One region of the Peribacillus sp. FSL E2-0159 genome, then DNA from elsewhere that is predicted to be linked to it. Evidence: riboswitches for the same ligand, from Rfam matches in the RefSeq annotation. Region 1 holds a riboswitch; each other region holds the start of a gene.
The links. A riboswitch is a leader RNA that binds a small molecule or an ion and turns the genes downstream of it on or off. The one in region 1 is predicted to bind glycine.
Positions count from the first base shown of each region.

Region 2: linked by a shared signal. The riboswitch ahead of gcvT (glycine cleavage system aminomethyltransferase GcvT) and the one ahead of glyA (serine hydroxymethyltransferase) in region 1 are both predicted to bind glycine.
Region 3: linked by a shared signal. The riboswitch ahead of NYE63_RS03405 (amino acid permease) and the one ahead of glyA (serine hydroxymethyltransferase) in region 1 are both predicted to bind glycine.
Region 4: linked by a shared signal. The riboswitch ahead of NYE63_RS21165 (hypothetical protein) and the one ahead of glyA (serine hydroxymethyltransferase) in region 1 are both predicted to bind glycine.

Region 1 covers NZ_CP152053.1:2,829,944-2,833,815, forward strand. The annotation lists gene NYE63_RS13875 (amino acid permease) at 1-1,137, shown strand, start outside; glycine riboswitch at 1,467-1,571, shown strand; gene glyA (serine hydroxymethyltransferase) at 1,741-2,991, shown strand; gene gcvT (glycine cleavage system aminomethyltransferase GcvT) at 3,126-3,872, shown strand, end outside.
Region 2 covers NZ_CP152053.1:3,889,450-3,893,321, reverse strand. The annotation lists gene NYE63_RS18950 (SNF2-related protein) at 1-648, opposite strand, end outside; glycine riboswitch at 1,024-1,111, shown strand; gene gcvT (glycine cleavage system aminomethyltransferase GcvT) at 1,295-2,443, shown strand; gene gcvPA (aminomethyl-transferring glycine dehydrogenase subunit GcvPA) at 2,461-3,807, shown strand; gene gcvPB (aminomethyl-transferring glycine dehydrogenase subunit GcvPB) at 3,800-3,872, shown strand, end outside.
Region 3 covers NZ_CP152053.1:692,455-696,326, forward strand. The annotation lists gene NYE63_RS03395 (sodium:solute symporter) at 1-1,058, opposite strand, end outside; gene NYE63_RS03400 (DUF3311 domain-containing protein) at 1,055-1,255, opposite strand; gene NYE63_RS03405 (amino acid permease) at 1,546-2,886, opposite strand; glycine riboswitch at 3,092-3,170, opposite strand; gene NYE63_RS03410 (amino acid permease) at 3,672-3,872, shown strand, end outside.
Region 4 covers NZ_CP152053.1:4,341,034-4,344,905, forward strand. The annotation lists gene NYE63_RS21155 (DNA translocase FtsK) at 1-469, opposite strand, end outside; gene NYE63_RS21160 (amidohydrolase) at 894-2,081, opposite strand; gene NYE63_RS21165 (hypothetical protein) at 2,270-2,986, opposite strand; glycine riboswitch at 3,243-3,346, opposite strand; gene NYE63_RS21170 (DUF1444 domain-containing protein) at 3,526-3,872, opposite strand, start outside.

The DNA.
Region 1 (3,872 bases):
TTAGGTAATATGGCAGCATTTGTAACCGGCTGGACATACTGGTTCTGCTGGATTTCAATCGCAATGGCCGACTTAACAGCAGTTGGACTTTATACTCAGTATTGGTTTCCCTCCGTACCGCAGTGGATGCCTGGATTAATTGCACTAGTCATTCTGCTATTTATGAATCTTGCAACCGTAAAACTTTTTGGCGAAATGGAATTCTGGTTCGCATTAATTAAGGTCATAGCTATTCTAGCATTAATTGTTATCGGTATTTTCATGATAATTAAAGGCTTTTCCACTGATTCAGGCGCAGCAAGTTTCACGAATCTATGGAGTCACGAAGGTATGTTCCCAAATGGAATAAATGGTTTTGTCCTCTCATTCCAGATGGTAGTGTTTGCGTTTGTGGGCATTGAACTTGTAGGACTTACAGCAGGTGAAACAGAAGATCCAGAAAAAGTTATCCCCAAGGCGATCAATAATATTCCTATTCGGATTATAATTTTCTACATTGGCGCACTTATTGTCATCATGAGTGTTTATCCGTGGAACGCAATCATCCCAACGGAAAGCCCATTCGTTCAAGTATTTGTGGCTGTAGGTATCGCTGGAGCTGCTGGTATCGTTAATTTTGTCGTCCTAACATCGGCTGCTTCGGCATGTAACAGCGCAATCTTCAGTACAAGCCGGATGGTATACTCACTTGCCAAAGATAAAAATGCACCTGTACCGTTTGCAAAACTTAATGACCGTAAAGTACCTTCCAATGCATTGTTCTTTTCAACTGTTGTTATTTTAATTTCTGTTGTTTTGAATTATGTAATGCCTGAAGGGGTATTTACCTTGATTACAAGTATTTCTACAGTATGTTTCATCTTTATTTGGGGAATTACAGTCATCAGTCATTTGAAATACCGTAAAACAAGACCAGATCTAGTGAAAAAGAACAAATTTAAATTACCACTTTATCCAATTTCCAATTACTTGATCCTTGCTTTCCTAGCGTTCGTCCTTGTTGTTCTTGCACTTGCGGACGACACTCGTGTTGCCTTATTCGTTACTCCTGTTTGGTTCATTATGCTGATTGCGATTTATAAGATGCGCATAACGAAGGTGGATCAGGCGAATCAGAGAGAGGTAGCGGGGAATTAAGAGGCAAGAAATCCTTTGATTCTATTTGCTGTGTTTGTCCAGATAGTTGCCGCTCCATTTTTTCCAACTCGGTGAGTAAAAAATCTGCCCATTTTAAAAAGCCAAATATATCTGGTTGATTCTATGATAATTCGAAATAAATATTTTAGAAAAGTATTGTTAGCGCTTTCAAAAATGCTTGACATTATTAATTTCAACAACTATTCTAAATGTACCAAATTGAATAAGCGGATGACAGTTGTGGGAGAGTGCAAAGCGACAAGCCACCGAAGGAGCAAGTTCCAAAAAGACCCTTGGAACAAATCTCTCAGGTAGATGGAACCACAACTGGACGCACCTCTGGAGAGCGCGTATAAACAAGTACGCCACCAAAGGGGAAAGGTTCTATTTTAAAATGGAGCTAAACTCTCAGGTAAAAGGACAGAGAAGGGTAGAGAACGCTACGTTACCCTTTTCTGTCCTTTTTTGCGTGCAAAAAAGGTAGTAAATCATACTGTTTTTAACAGTCTTCATAGAAAAGTAGATGTAGCGGGAAAGAGATTTTAGTGTCTCGAACCGTATTAAAATTCAGAATAATAAAAAAATAACTAGGAGGAAAATAAAATGAGTTTAAAACAAAATGATTCAACCATTTTTGAAGCGATTGAGAAGGAAGGACAACGTCAACATCAAACCCTGGAATTAATTGCATCAGAAAATTTTGTTAGCCCAGATGTATTAGAGGCAATGGGAAGCGTGATGACAAATAAATATGCAGAAGGTTATCCAGGAAAGCGCTATTATGGTGGATGTGAATTTGTCGATGTGGCAGAACAAATGGCCATTGAGCGTCTAACAAAGCTTTTTGGTGCCAAATATGCAAATGTTCAGCCTCACTCAGGTGCACAAGCCAATTTCGCAGTTTTTTTCGCACTCCTTCAGCCTGGTGATAAGGTGATGGGAATGAACCTTTCACATGGTGGCCACTTAACTCATGGAAGTCCAGTCAGCGTTTCAGGAAAATGGTTTGAAGTTGTGTCTTATGGAGTTAGAGAAGATACTCAGTTAATTGATTATGATGAGTTGGAAGCTATCGCAAAGAAAGAACAACCTAAATTGATTATTGCAGGAACAAGTGCCTATCCAAGAACGATTAATTTTGCACGATTTAGAGAAATTGCCGATCAAGTTGGTGCAAAACTTATGGTGGATATGGCTCATATAGCCGGGCTGGTAGCTACTGGTCATCACCCATCCCCAATCCCATATGCGGATGTTGTGACAAGTACAACTCATAAAACATTAAGAGGACCTCGGGGAGGCATCATTTTAACGAACGATGAAGTAATTATCAAAGCGATTAATAAATCCGTATTCCCAGGAATTCAAGGCGGTCCACTTATGCATATCATTGCAGCAAAAGCAGTTGCATTCAACGAAGCTTTACAACCAAGCTTTAAGGATTATGCAAAACAAGTCATTGAAAATGCTGCAACACTTGGCGAAACATTAAAAAATGAAGGTGCAGCACTTGTTTCTGGTGGAACAGATAATCATATTGTCCTATTGGATTTGCGTCCGTGGAATTTAACAGGAAAAGAAGCGGAGAAATTATTGGAAGACGCAGGCATTACCGTGAATAAAAATACGATTCCCTATGATCCAGAAAAGCCATTTGTTACGAGCGGTATCCGAATGGGGACAGCAGCTTTAACAACTCGAGGAATGAAGAGGGAAGAGATGGTGAAAATTGGTGAAGTGATTGCAACTGTTCTAAAGAGTAAAGGTAATAAAGACGTCCTTCAGAAAGCAAGAGAAACAACCAAAGAGATTTGTGATGTTTATCCGTTATTTCAACAGCCAACTACTGTGTAAAGAAAGGGGCAGTTTAATGGAATTATACCTTTGCTGAAACCTGAGCAACTGCCATGGCAGCGAGATACTACTAGCAATAAAGAAACCTGTAACAGTTGAACTATTTTGCAGAAAATCATAATTGGGGGTAAACCATGGGTATTGAAACAGCATTAAAGCAAACACCGCTTTTTGAAGTATATGAAAAATACGGAGCAAAAGTCATAAATTTTGGTGGCTGGGCTCTACCGGTTCAATTTACCAGCATTTTAGAAGAGCATGAAGCTGTTCGAACTGAAGCAGGACTTTTTGATGTTTCCCATATGGGAGAAGTACTTGTGGAAGGTAAAGATGCCGAGAGTTATATTAACTACCTTGTTACAAACGATGTGACAAAGCTTGGCATCAATCAAGCACAGTATACCGCAATGTGTTATCCAGACGGTGGGACGGTCGATGATTTGTTAGTTTATAAATTAGGGAATGAAAAATATTTACTTGTCATTAATGCTGCAAACATTGAGAAAGATTACGAATGGATGAAGCAGCAAGTAAAAGGAGAGATGGAGCTGCAAAACATTTCGGAAGACATCGCTCAGCTTGCCATCCAAGGACCAAAGGCAGAAAGCATTTTGCAAAAGTTAACGGAAATAGATTTATCAGAAATTGGTTCTTTTAAATTCGCCCAGCATGTCAACATCTCTGGGATTACCGACGTACTTGTATCCCGTACAGGGTACACAGGAGAAAATGGATTTGAACTTTATTTATCTGCAGACAAAGCGGTAGTACTTTGGGAAAAAATCTTAGAAGCAGGAGCAACGAGTGGATTAAAACCATGCGGACTAGGTGCACGGGACACGCTTCGTCTTGAAGCACGTCTTGCACTCTATGGTCAAGAA
Region 2 (3,872 bases), 1.1 Mb from region 1:
GTGAAAGATTTCCTCGACTTTATTTTGAATCGGAGTCGCTGTCAGGAGTAAACAAAATTTCTTTTTCAGATTTTGGACGAATTCATAGTTCTTCGTCTTATTATTTTTAAGTTTATGAGCTTCATCAATAATGATGAAATCATATTCCTGATTGAAAATGATATCTCGATGTGGGGCGCGTTTCGCTGTATCAATGGATGAAATGACCACATCACAGGATTCCCAAACATAACTTTTTCTCTGAACGACTGCCGGAATATGAAACTTGGTATTCAATTCAAAAGCCCATTGTGTGACAAGGGAAGCCGGAACAAGGATCAATACTTTTTTTACAAGGCCTCTAATCATATACTCTTTTAGGATCAAGCCTGCTTCAATTGTTTTTCCGAGACCTACCTCATCAGCTAAAATGGCCTTTCCATTCATCTTTTCCACCACTTGCTTGGCTGCTTCCAATTGATGGGGAAGCGGGGTTAACTGCGGAAGGTGTTTAGGCGCCTGTAAACCTTCAAAATCAGGGATGATAAGATTTTCCTCCATTTGAACCGCCAATTTATAAAGCTCCCAATTTCCCCATGGACCGTCATTTTCCATCTTTTGCAGAAACTCGTCATTCCATTCAGAATTGAAGGATATATTGATTTTCATAGAAATAACTCCCTCTTAAATCATAAATTCCTTAATAAAAGGTCAAAACCCGAACATTTCATATGTGAAGTAAGAAAAATATTTCTCTTCAAAAGATATTGCAGAGTTAAGTTTCTTAGGGTAGGATATAAGTATATTTAGAAAATTCCAATTTCCAAAAGCTACAAAGAATCTTTGTACATCGATTTTGCAGTTCGCGTTTTCTTAGTATGGGCTATAGGCTCCTAATTTATCCAAGATTACTGAAGGAGATCACTCAAACGGTTTCTGGAGTTTTAGGAGAATTGGCAGAGAATGCATTCCATGTTGCTCAAAGGTTTTACCGATGCTTGGGGCTTATTCGGTTACTTTCATTGGTAGACCATTTATATGCGGGTGAAGATAAGGGGAGAGACTACGGATGTAGCGCCGAAGGAGCAAACTTAGCAGTGAATCTCTCAGGCAAAAGAACTCTTATTGGACGCAACTCTGGAGAGCGCCGCCCGTTTTGGGACGGCCACCAAAGGGGAAAACCTATTATATAGGTAAACTTTCAGGTTTCAGGACAGAGAAAAAGCTCAAACGGGCTTTCTCTGTCCTTTTTTGTGCTTTTTTCACATCATGAATCAGGAAATATCTGATGCGTAATGACAAGAAGCTTTTGATAATGAAGCCAATTAATTTAAAAAAATCTGAAGGGGGTCATTTTTTGACCAATTTAAAAAGAACACCACTATTTGAGGTTTATCGTGAATACGGAGGTAAAACGATTGATTTTGGCGGCTGGGAACTTCCTGTCCAATTTTCGGGTATAAAGGACGAACATGAAGCCGTACGTACAAAAGCGGGGTTATTCGATGTTTCCCATATGGGGGAAGTCGATGTTAAGGGTCCTGGGAGCCTTTCCTTTTTACAGAAGATGCTGACTAATGATATTTCAAAGTTGCAACAGGGCGGTGCCCAATATACAGCCATGTGTTATGAAAACGGAGGCACGGTTGATGATCTTATTGTGTATAAAAGGGCTGAGGACGATTACCTGCTCGTGGTCAATGCAGCGAATACAGAAAAAGATTTCAATTGGCTGCAAGCTAATTTAACGGAAGATGTCCAAATTACGAATGTATCGAGTGACTATACACAGCTGGCACTTCAAGGACCATCTGCAGAGAAGATATTACAAAAACTATCGGAAAATACTGCCCTAAGTGACATTGGATTTTTCAAGTTCAAGGAAAATGTCATGATAAGCGGTATCTCCACGATGGTATCCCGTACTGGATACACTGGTGAAGATGGTTTTGAGATATATAGCGACAGTAAAAATGGTCCTGCCCTTTGGAAGGCGATTATGGATGCCGGAAAGGATGAGGGGGTTCAGCCGATTGGTTTAGGTGCTCGTGATACCCTGCGTTTTGAAGCGAAACTGCCGCTGTATGGGCAGGAGCTTTCAGCGGACATCACCCCAATAGAAGCCGGTATTGGTTTTGCGGTAAAAGTGGATAAGGAAGTTGATTTTTTCGGGAAGGCCGTTCTTGCTGAGCAAAAGGAGAAAGGGGCTCCCCGCAAGCTTGTGGGAATTGAAATGATTGACCGTGGCATTCCACGTCATGGGTATAAGGTCTACAGCGGTGACAAAGTCATTGGTGAGGTCACGACTGGTACCCAATCACCAACGTTGAAGAAAAACGTGGGATTGGTACTTATCGATAAGGAATTTTCGGTGCTGGATGCGGAAGTCGAAGTGGAAATCCGTTCCAAACGTTTGAAAGCCGTTATAATACAAACACCTTTTTATAAAAAACCACGTAAATAGAGGGGAATGGTCATTAGATGAAACATCGTTATTTACCCATGACTGAGCAAGATAAACAAGAAATGCTGAAAGTTATAGGGGCATCTACTGCAGAAGAACTTTTCAACGATATCCCTGAAAGCGTTCGTTTTCAAGGAGAATACGATATCAAGCCTGCTAAATCAGAACCTGCATTAATGAAAGAATTATCAAGGCTTGCTGCCAAGAATGCGGATCTTAAAAACTATGCTTCCTTCCTTGGTGCGGGTGTCTATGACCATTATGCACCGGTCATCGTCGATCATGTTCTATCGCGTTCTGAGTTTTATACGGCTTATACACCCTATCAGCCTGAAATTTCACAGGGCGAGCTTCAGGCAATTTTTGAATATCAAACAATGATTTGTGAATTGACGGGCATGGATGTGGCTAACTCCTCCATGTATGACGGCGGGACGGCGCTAGCTGAAGCAGCCATGCTTGCTTCAGGCCAGACACGACGCAAGAAGATTCTCATTTCAGGAGCGGTTCATCCTGAATCAAGAGAAGTTGTCAAGACATATGCAAAAGGGCAACGTGTAGAAGTAATCGAAATTCCATTTAAAGACGGTGTGACGGACTTAGCTGCTTTAAGGGAATTGGCGAATGATGACATTGCAGGGGTGATCGTGCAATATCCGAACTTTTTTGGCCGTATCGAGCCATTGAAGGAAATGGAAGAAATCATTCATGGCGTCAAGTCCATGTTTATCGTTTCAAGTAATCCGCTTGCATTGGGAGCTTTGACATCGCCTGGTGCACTCGGTGCAGATATCGTAACGGGGGATGCTCAGCCGTTCGGCATACCAGCGGCATTTGGTGGACCTCATTGTGGATATTTTGCCGTTACTAATAAACTTGTTCGGAAAGTCCCGGGCCGACTCGTCGGTCAAACTGTGGATGAAAATGGAAAAAGGGGATTTGTGCTGACGCTTCAAGCTCGTGAACAGCACATTCGCCGTGACAAAGCCACATCCAACATTTGTTCCAATCAAGCTTTGAATGCCTTGGCAGCTTCTGTTGCAATGACCGCGCTTGGGAAAAAGGGTGTCAAAGAAATGGCCGTGCAAAATATTCAAAAAGCGCATTATGCGAAAAAAGCAATTATGGCAAAAGGGGTGGAAGTGATATTCGACGGTCCTTCGTTTAATGAATTTGTCATTAAACTGCCTGCTTCGTTTTCAGAAATCAATAAAAACCTTTTTGAAAAAGGGATGATCGGCGGATTCGATTTAGGGACGGTTTATCCTGAGCTGAAAGACCATATGCTGGTTGCGGTGACTGAACTTAGAACAAAAGAAGAAATTGATGCACTTGCGCAGGAATTGGGGGATCAACATGAATAATCAAGATCAATCACTCATTTTTGAAATCAGTACTTCCGGTCGAATCGGATACAGTCTGCCAGAAA
Region 3 (3,872 bases), 2.1 Mb from region 1:
AATTCCTTATAGACGTTTTTCGCTAGCAGTGTAGCGACGCTCATCAAAAGCATGGATCCCGGCACCAATGCGGTCAACAATCCAGCTCCGCCGATTATACCTATAAACCATGGATCAAAGGTCTCGATCGAAAGGCGCAGCAATGAGAGGTCTGCATCTGCCCCAACGAGTCCGGGCACTTTCAATATAGCTGTAAACCCAACGAAAAAGACGAATAACAGCATGAGTGTATATAAAGGGCTGATGATGGCATTTTTTCGAAATACCTTGCCGCTGCGTGCTGAATAAACAGCACTGAAAACTTGGGGCCACATATAGAAACCGAATACGAGCAATATTACCGTGGAGATAAACCATGATACGCTAAGACCCTGATCAGGGAACTTTAGAAAACCAGGCTTGACCGCATCAATCGCTTCAAACATCGGCTGAAATCCGCCAAAGTAATGAATCGGCAGATAAATCCCTAAGAATCCTATTATGGCGACCATCATGATATCTTTAATGACCGCTGTCCAAACTGAACCGTGTATACCTGAGATCATCACATAAATGGTAAGGCTGATTGCCCCCATCCAAACTGCCTCAGACATTGAGATGGCACCATAAGATGCTTCTGAGACAATGATCCCCAATCCTTTCAGCTGCACGACGATTACTGGAATCATGGACACCACACCGACAAGCGCAGCCAAAATTCCTAAACTGGGACTCTTATATTTGCTTACAAAGAAATCGGATTGAGACATCAGTTTATTTTCTTTGGCATATCTCCATATTTCCGGTAGGAGCCAATAGGATAATACGTAAGACAAAGTAATGTAAATTAGAACATATAGAGCGGGTGCGCCCTTGCCATAAGCCCAGCCGCTGCCGCCAAGGAAGGAGAAGGTCGTATAGATTTCCCCGGCCATCAGCAGAAAGACGAAAATCGCACCAAAACCACGTCCGCCCACCGTCCATTGTTCCAAGTCCATATCTTTCCCTTTTGAAGAGCGTATGCCTAAAAATATCGATAGGAGTAAAAATGCTAAAATGATTAAGAGAGCAATATTCATTCCTGGTCACCTTCCCGATTCCTGGGATCCAGTTTATACATGATGCCCAGTATGGCAGAGGTAAGGACCACCCACATAGCCATCCAGAACATATTGAAAGGCATCCCTAATACATATGGTTCTATTCTATTAACAAAAGGTAGAAATCCTAGTATGCCTATAAAAGGAACTAGAGTAAGAATATATATAATCTTCATTAAACAAACCCCTCCGTTTTAAATATAGTGAAACGTCCACCAATGGGGGTTTATTCTTCAATGCCACTGATGGATGGGTGGACCAAACCGGGATGAAAAATTCATACATGAAGGATTGACCTTCTTTTAAGAAGGATAATATATATTAGCTTACACTATTTTGATATAAAATTTAATGCAGTTACCTGATATATTTTAGCAACAACGCGCAGACAGCCGAACCCTGACGTGTTTCATATGACGGATAAAGCCTTGAATTCATATTGAGTTCAAGGCTTTATTTCCATTAGCTATCTTTTTTTTCGATAATTATAGAGTATTACCAAGAGTATGAACCAGATTGGGGTCAAGAGCAGTGATAGTCGTGTAGCTTCAGCGAATAGCATAACAATAAGGATGAACAGGAATAATCCTAAAATGGCGTAATTGACAAAGGGTGTAAATGGAGCCTTGAAAGTAGATTCGGCTCTTAGGTCAGGCCTTGTTTTCGAATACTTGATATGGGAGATCAAGATAATGCTCCATACCCAAATGAAACAGATGGCACTGATGGTCGTCACGACGGTAAATGCCTGTTCCGGTATCAGCTTGCTTAATAATGCCCCTATTGATACAACGATTGTAGATGTTAATAAGGCATTGCTCGGAACAGCCTGTTTATTTAATTTTTCCAGTTTAGCAGGGGCTTCGCCATTCCTGCTTAACGTATAGAGTATTCGGCTTGTTGAAAATAAACCGCTGTTGCATGCTGAAGCAGCGGATGTCAAAACGACGAAGTTGATGATCCCTGCAGCGACTGGAATGCCGATTAAAGCAAAAACCTCTACAAATGGGCTGCTTGTGGCATCAAGTTGTGTCCATGGGTTGACGCAGAGAATGACGAATATGGCACCAACATAGAAAAGTAAAATCCGGACAGGGATTTTATTGATGGCAGATGGAATGTTCTTTCTCGGGTTAGCCGTTTCTGCTGCGGAAACCCCGACCAATTCGACACCGACAAATGAGAAGACTACTAACTGTAAAGATAATAGGAATCCGGAAATGCCATTGGGGAACATGCCACCATGATTCCATAGGTTCGTTAGGGAAACCGTTCCGGTATTGGTATTGAAGCCGATGATCAAAAGAAAGATTCCAACGATGATCAAGGCGATGATCGTGATTACTTTAATGATGGCAAACCAGAATTCCAATTCGCCAAATATCTTAACGGTCAATAGGTTCAATCCTAACAGAATGACCAGGCATATTAGTGCCGGAATCCATTGAGGGACATCAAACCAATATTGTATATAGACACCCACAGCTATGATATCGGCCATTGCGGTCATGATCCAACAAAACCAATATGTCCATCCTGTCACGAAGCCAGCCCATGGACCGACATATTCGGTTGCGAATTCAGTGAATGATGCATACCCTGCATTGGATAAGAGCAATTCCCCTAAGGCCCTCATCACAAAAAACAAGGCAATCCCTATTATCAGATAGGAAAATAATATGGAAGGCCCTGCTAATTGTATAGCTTTTCCGGAACCTAAAAATAAACCGGTGCCAATGGTTCCTCCTATTGCAATCAGTTGTACATGTCGATTTTTTAAATCTCTTTTTAATTCCTGTTTAGCCAATTCGAACTCCCCCGTCTTTTATAGTCTTGGTAGTGAATGATTTCAACCTGCATGGTCTTGGAGAGAGGGACTGATTTTTTCGCCCAGCTTGCCTTTCCCATTGGTTTTTTAGTTGTTGGTTCTAGTCCAATCACAAAATGGACAATAAAAAAAGAGATTGGATAATACCAATCTCTTAAAGGGTTCAGAATAACAATTTATCATTCGTTACTCTTCTGTCCTTTTGCCTGAGATTGTGAATCCTTCGGCGCTGCATCTTGTACAGTCTCTCCAGAAGCTGCTCCTGCTATAGTGTCATCCATAGCATTCATCGCTTGCTTTTATGCGGTTGTGAAGAAATGTCAGTCAGTGATAATCTTCCACTGCTGAATCATTCATTATACTTATAAAATAATATTGGAATTCTATCATCTATTATTCGGTAGGTCAACAAATTTTTTGAAGTGAAACAGGCTTATTTTATAGTGAACGTTTTTGTAAAGGTTAGCACTAATGATAGTTTTCCACTCATTTTGAAGTATCACTATTATGAAATACTGAACATCATTTTTTTAAAATGATATTTTTAGATTGGGAAAATCGCCAAGATATATTTGGTAACTGTTTTTTTCAAAAATACAATTGTATTTTTACAGAATATTTACTATTATAAGATAAGAAAATAAAATTGAAGTGTTATGTAATATTGATTACGTTAAAGCATTTCTAATCGCAATAATTAATGGAGAGTCATTCGTGGTAAAGATAGAAAAGCATTACCGATATTGCACCTGGGGGAGTTAATCATGTCGAACAAGGAATTAAAGAGAGGGCTGGAATCAAGACATATTCAAATGATAGCTTTGGGCGGAACCATCGGGGTCGGTTTATTCATGGGTTCTGCGAGCACGATCAAATGGACTGGGCCCTCTGTTATGCTTGCTTATGCAATCGCAGGTATTTTTATATTTTTCATCATGCGTTCCATGGGTGAGATGCTATATTTA
Region 4 (3,872 bases), 1.5 Mb from region 1:
GACGGAACCCATAAATGGGTGAAGGGATTTCCGTTGGGCGGAATGGAGTTTTTGACGGTACTATTTTTGAGGTTTCCTCCCGGTCGAAGCTTCTCCGTTTTGGTTCTGGATCCCTTACAGGCCTTCTCGTCGTTTCTTTGGTCACATTCTTCCCCTGTTTGGGTTCGTGTTCTTCCCTGTTTCTTTCCCTAGGCTTTCGTTTATTCTGCTCCCGATCTGGAATGAGCGGAAACTTGAACTGTCCTTTTGGATATTGAAACAGGATTTTCGTATCCGGGTCCGGCGTCTGGGACATTTTTTCCACTTTTTGATTATAAACCTTTATTTCTTCTTCCTTTGACTTCGAAAGCTTCGAAAAATCCATTTTCCTTAATGTCTCTTCATCAAGCGGTTCATCTATAATAATTTCTTCGATTTCGATAATTTCCTCTGCTTGGAACCATTTTTTCATCTTATTTAGCCATTTCAAAACTATCACTCTTTCTACATCTGTAGTTATGTAACTAATTCTACCAGTTATTTTTAAAATATCGAGAAAATTTAAGCTAAATTGGGATTAGTACCTATTTTTTTATCGCAATCTTACTAACTTAACGTATTTCGCAGAACTCCTACCCTATTAAACCCCTTCTGGAATGAGTTTAAACCTAACCATCGCGAAATAACATTAACCCCTAGTCTACTATTTAAATAAAACACCGCTGTTAAATCGCGTTTACAAAGAGATTAAGTTTTCATGCAGCCGAGGAAGCAGACTGGTAATTCATTGCATCATCCTTCACGAAACCTCCGTTGGCATCCAATACCTGCCGAAACCCATAAAACACCGTTCGTTAATACCGAACGGTGTTTTGTGGGTTCCAGCGTTTTTTTGCAAACAAAGACCAAAGGGACTATTTCCATTCATAAAAACTGCATACAACCTGCGCCACTGATTTGGAAGCGATCAAAAGGGCATCTTCATCAATGTCGAATTTAGGATGGTGATTGAAATATGCCTTATCCACCCCTTTCGGTTTACAGCCAATGTAAAAGAAGCAGCCAGGAATCTTTTCTGCATAATATGAAAAATCCTCTGAACCTGAGAAAACCGGAAATTCCACGACCTTCTTAATATCTTTGTCATTCATGCTTTCCAGGCTATTTTTCACGAATCCAGTCAGTTCAGGATCATTATATAACGGAGGATAATCGGGAACATATGTAAGTTCGCACTGAACATCAAATTCCGTTTCTATTCCTTTGACGATCCGGTGGATTTCCTTATCGATCAGCTGTTGGGTCTCTGCTGTCATGTAACGGACATCCCCTTCAATTTCTATACGATCTTTAATGACATTAAAGCTTCCTTTTCCATCGAAGGAGCCGATTGTGACTACGCCCATATCAAAAGGGTTCAAGCGACGGCTGACTACGGTTTGTACGGCTGTCACGAAATGGGCGCCTGCCACAATGGCATCATTAGCCATATGCGGGGAGGATCCATGGCCACCTACACCCTTTATCCCTAACTTGAAATAGGTCCTTCCGGCCATCGAATAGCCGCCGCGATACCCGACAACCCCTGCTGGATGCGACGGAAATAAATGGATTCCAAAAACAGCATCCAGTTCATCCAAAAACCCTGATTCCAAAATGCTTTTTGCTCCACCTGGGGGTGTTTCTTCTGCATGTTGATGGATTATTTTGATCGTACCTGATAGGGAATCTTTCAGCTCATTGATGCAGTCTGCCAGTACCAATAAATAAGCGGTATGCCCATCGTGTCCGCAAGCATGCATGACACCTTCATTTTTTGACCGGAACGGGACCTCCGCTTCTTCTGTAATCGGCAATGCATCGAAATCCGCCCGAAGACCTATCGTTTTCCCTGGTTTTCCGCCTTCAATCGTTACGATGATCCCTAATCCGTTTCCTACATTCGTTTGAATCGACACATCTTTTCCCTTATAAAAATCAATGATATATTGTGCGGTTTTCTCTTCTTTAAAGGATAGCTCCGGATTCTCGTGTAAATGACGGCGGATTTGAACCATTTCCCCTTCACGGGCTTCCAGCATGTTGATTAATTTGCTTTTCACGTTCACGATTATTCCTCCCCCTTATTTGATTATAATTTGTTGGTCAGGTATGCCTTTCGTGTCCCTGTATAGCATGTATCATCTTGCTCTGTTAAATATCATTGTTGATATAGCGTAATAGTAAAGGACCCTGCTTGTTGGCTCTTACTTAGTTGCTTAACTAACCCTTCGGATATTTAAAAAGGATTCTATTGGAATATTTGCTGTTCATATTTCCAATATAAGCTCTCGGAGCTATTCTTTTCTAAGAAGGTGACTATAAATTTAGTTTTATAATCTGGATCTGAAAATGAAACTTTATGATTGTGAGTCCATCCTATTTTTCCTAATTTACTGAAAAGATGCTGTTCATCGGTATCAGTTTCTCTCATAATCCGTTCTCTTCCTATAACTTCACCATTCCTCTTTTTGATTTCGAGAAACACATCTATATAAGAAACTTCTTGTTCACAGACAATACTGCAAGAATATTTTCTGTTAGGGCTGCTTTTCTTCGCATAAATCCACTTGTTCTCAAAGTCCAGGTTTATTATTTTTTGATGGATATCCTTAAAAAGGCTAATATCACAATTAAGTTCCTTTGCTACCTGTTCTAAAGGTTTTTGCATAACTTCAAGGGTATATTCTTTTTTCCTTTGGTCCGTAGGCAAAGAGAAAAACTCTTTCATATTAATCTCAGCGAAAACGGATTTATAATTAAACATAATAAACGAATCAGCCTCTAATTTGTTTATTACGTCCAAGCCTGATACACAATTAATCAATATTCCCTTATATTCATCCGTTTTGATTTCTGAAAGTAATCGACTGTATAAAGAAGCGATACATCTTGTTTCCCTATAAAAGTTTAAATTTGCCTGTCTATCCTCTGGAAAGAATAATTCAATATTTCTTATAATCGGCATAGCTACCTCCGGAAAACCAATGAAAATCTTTTTATAATGCCGGAACTACATTAACCTCGTCTAAGCAAAAGCCACTTCTGCTCAATTAAAAAAATTGCAATGGACCCATTTTTATATTGGACGACAAAAAGGACAGAGAAGGGTCGCATAAACTAACTGCTCCCTTCTCTGTCCTTTTACCTGAGAGTTTAGCTCCATTTTTGGTCATGGAGATTTCCCCGTTGGTGGCACACTTCCTGCGCGCTCTCCAGAGTTGCGTCCAGCTGTGGTTCCATTTACCTGAGAGATTTGCTCCAAGGGATATTTTTGGAACTTGCTCCTTCGGTGGCTCAATGCTTTGCACTCTCCCACAACGTTCATCCGCTTGTTCTATTGTTTTGTTTTTATATATTCAAAATATTCCAATTATATTATCGGCCATCAAAAAACAAATATCAACTATTTTTCCTTAGATTACCTTGTTGAAATTCAGGAGACTCTACTAAACTTTAAAAGGACCGCTGCCAGATGCTGACACGGTCCTTATGTGATTCAATATATTATTGTTCACGCTTTTTGTTTTTACCCATAATGAAGATGGGCTCCAACTCATTTTCTTCATAAAGGAATGATAGAGCCGTTATCGGAACATGACCGCTGGCAAAGAAGCTCATCGCCATTTGCGCAAGAATATCATAGCCCGTATCATTCTTCACATCGGCAATGATGATGACATCCTGATGCGGTATGGCCACAGCCATGGTTCCCTCGATCTTGTCCTTCATTTCCCGAAGCCAGGATTCATTCAGGATCCTGCTGGCATCATATCCATCATTCGTGTTCAAAAAATAAAATGCATTACCTGCAACGATATCCGACTTCATTTCAGTGGATAGGGAACGGGCAT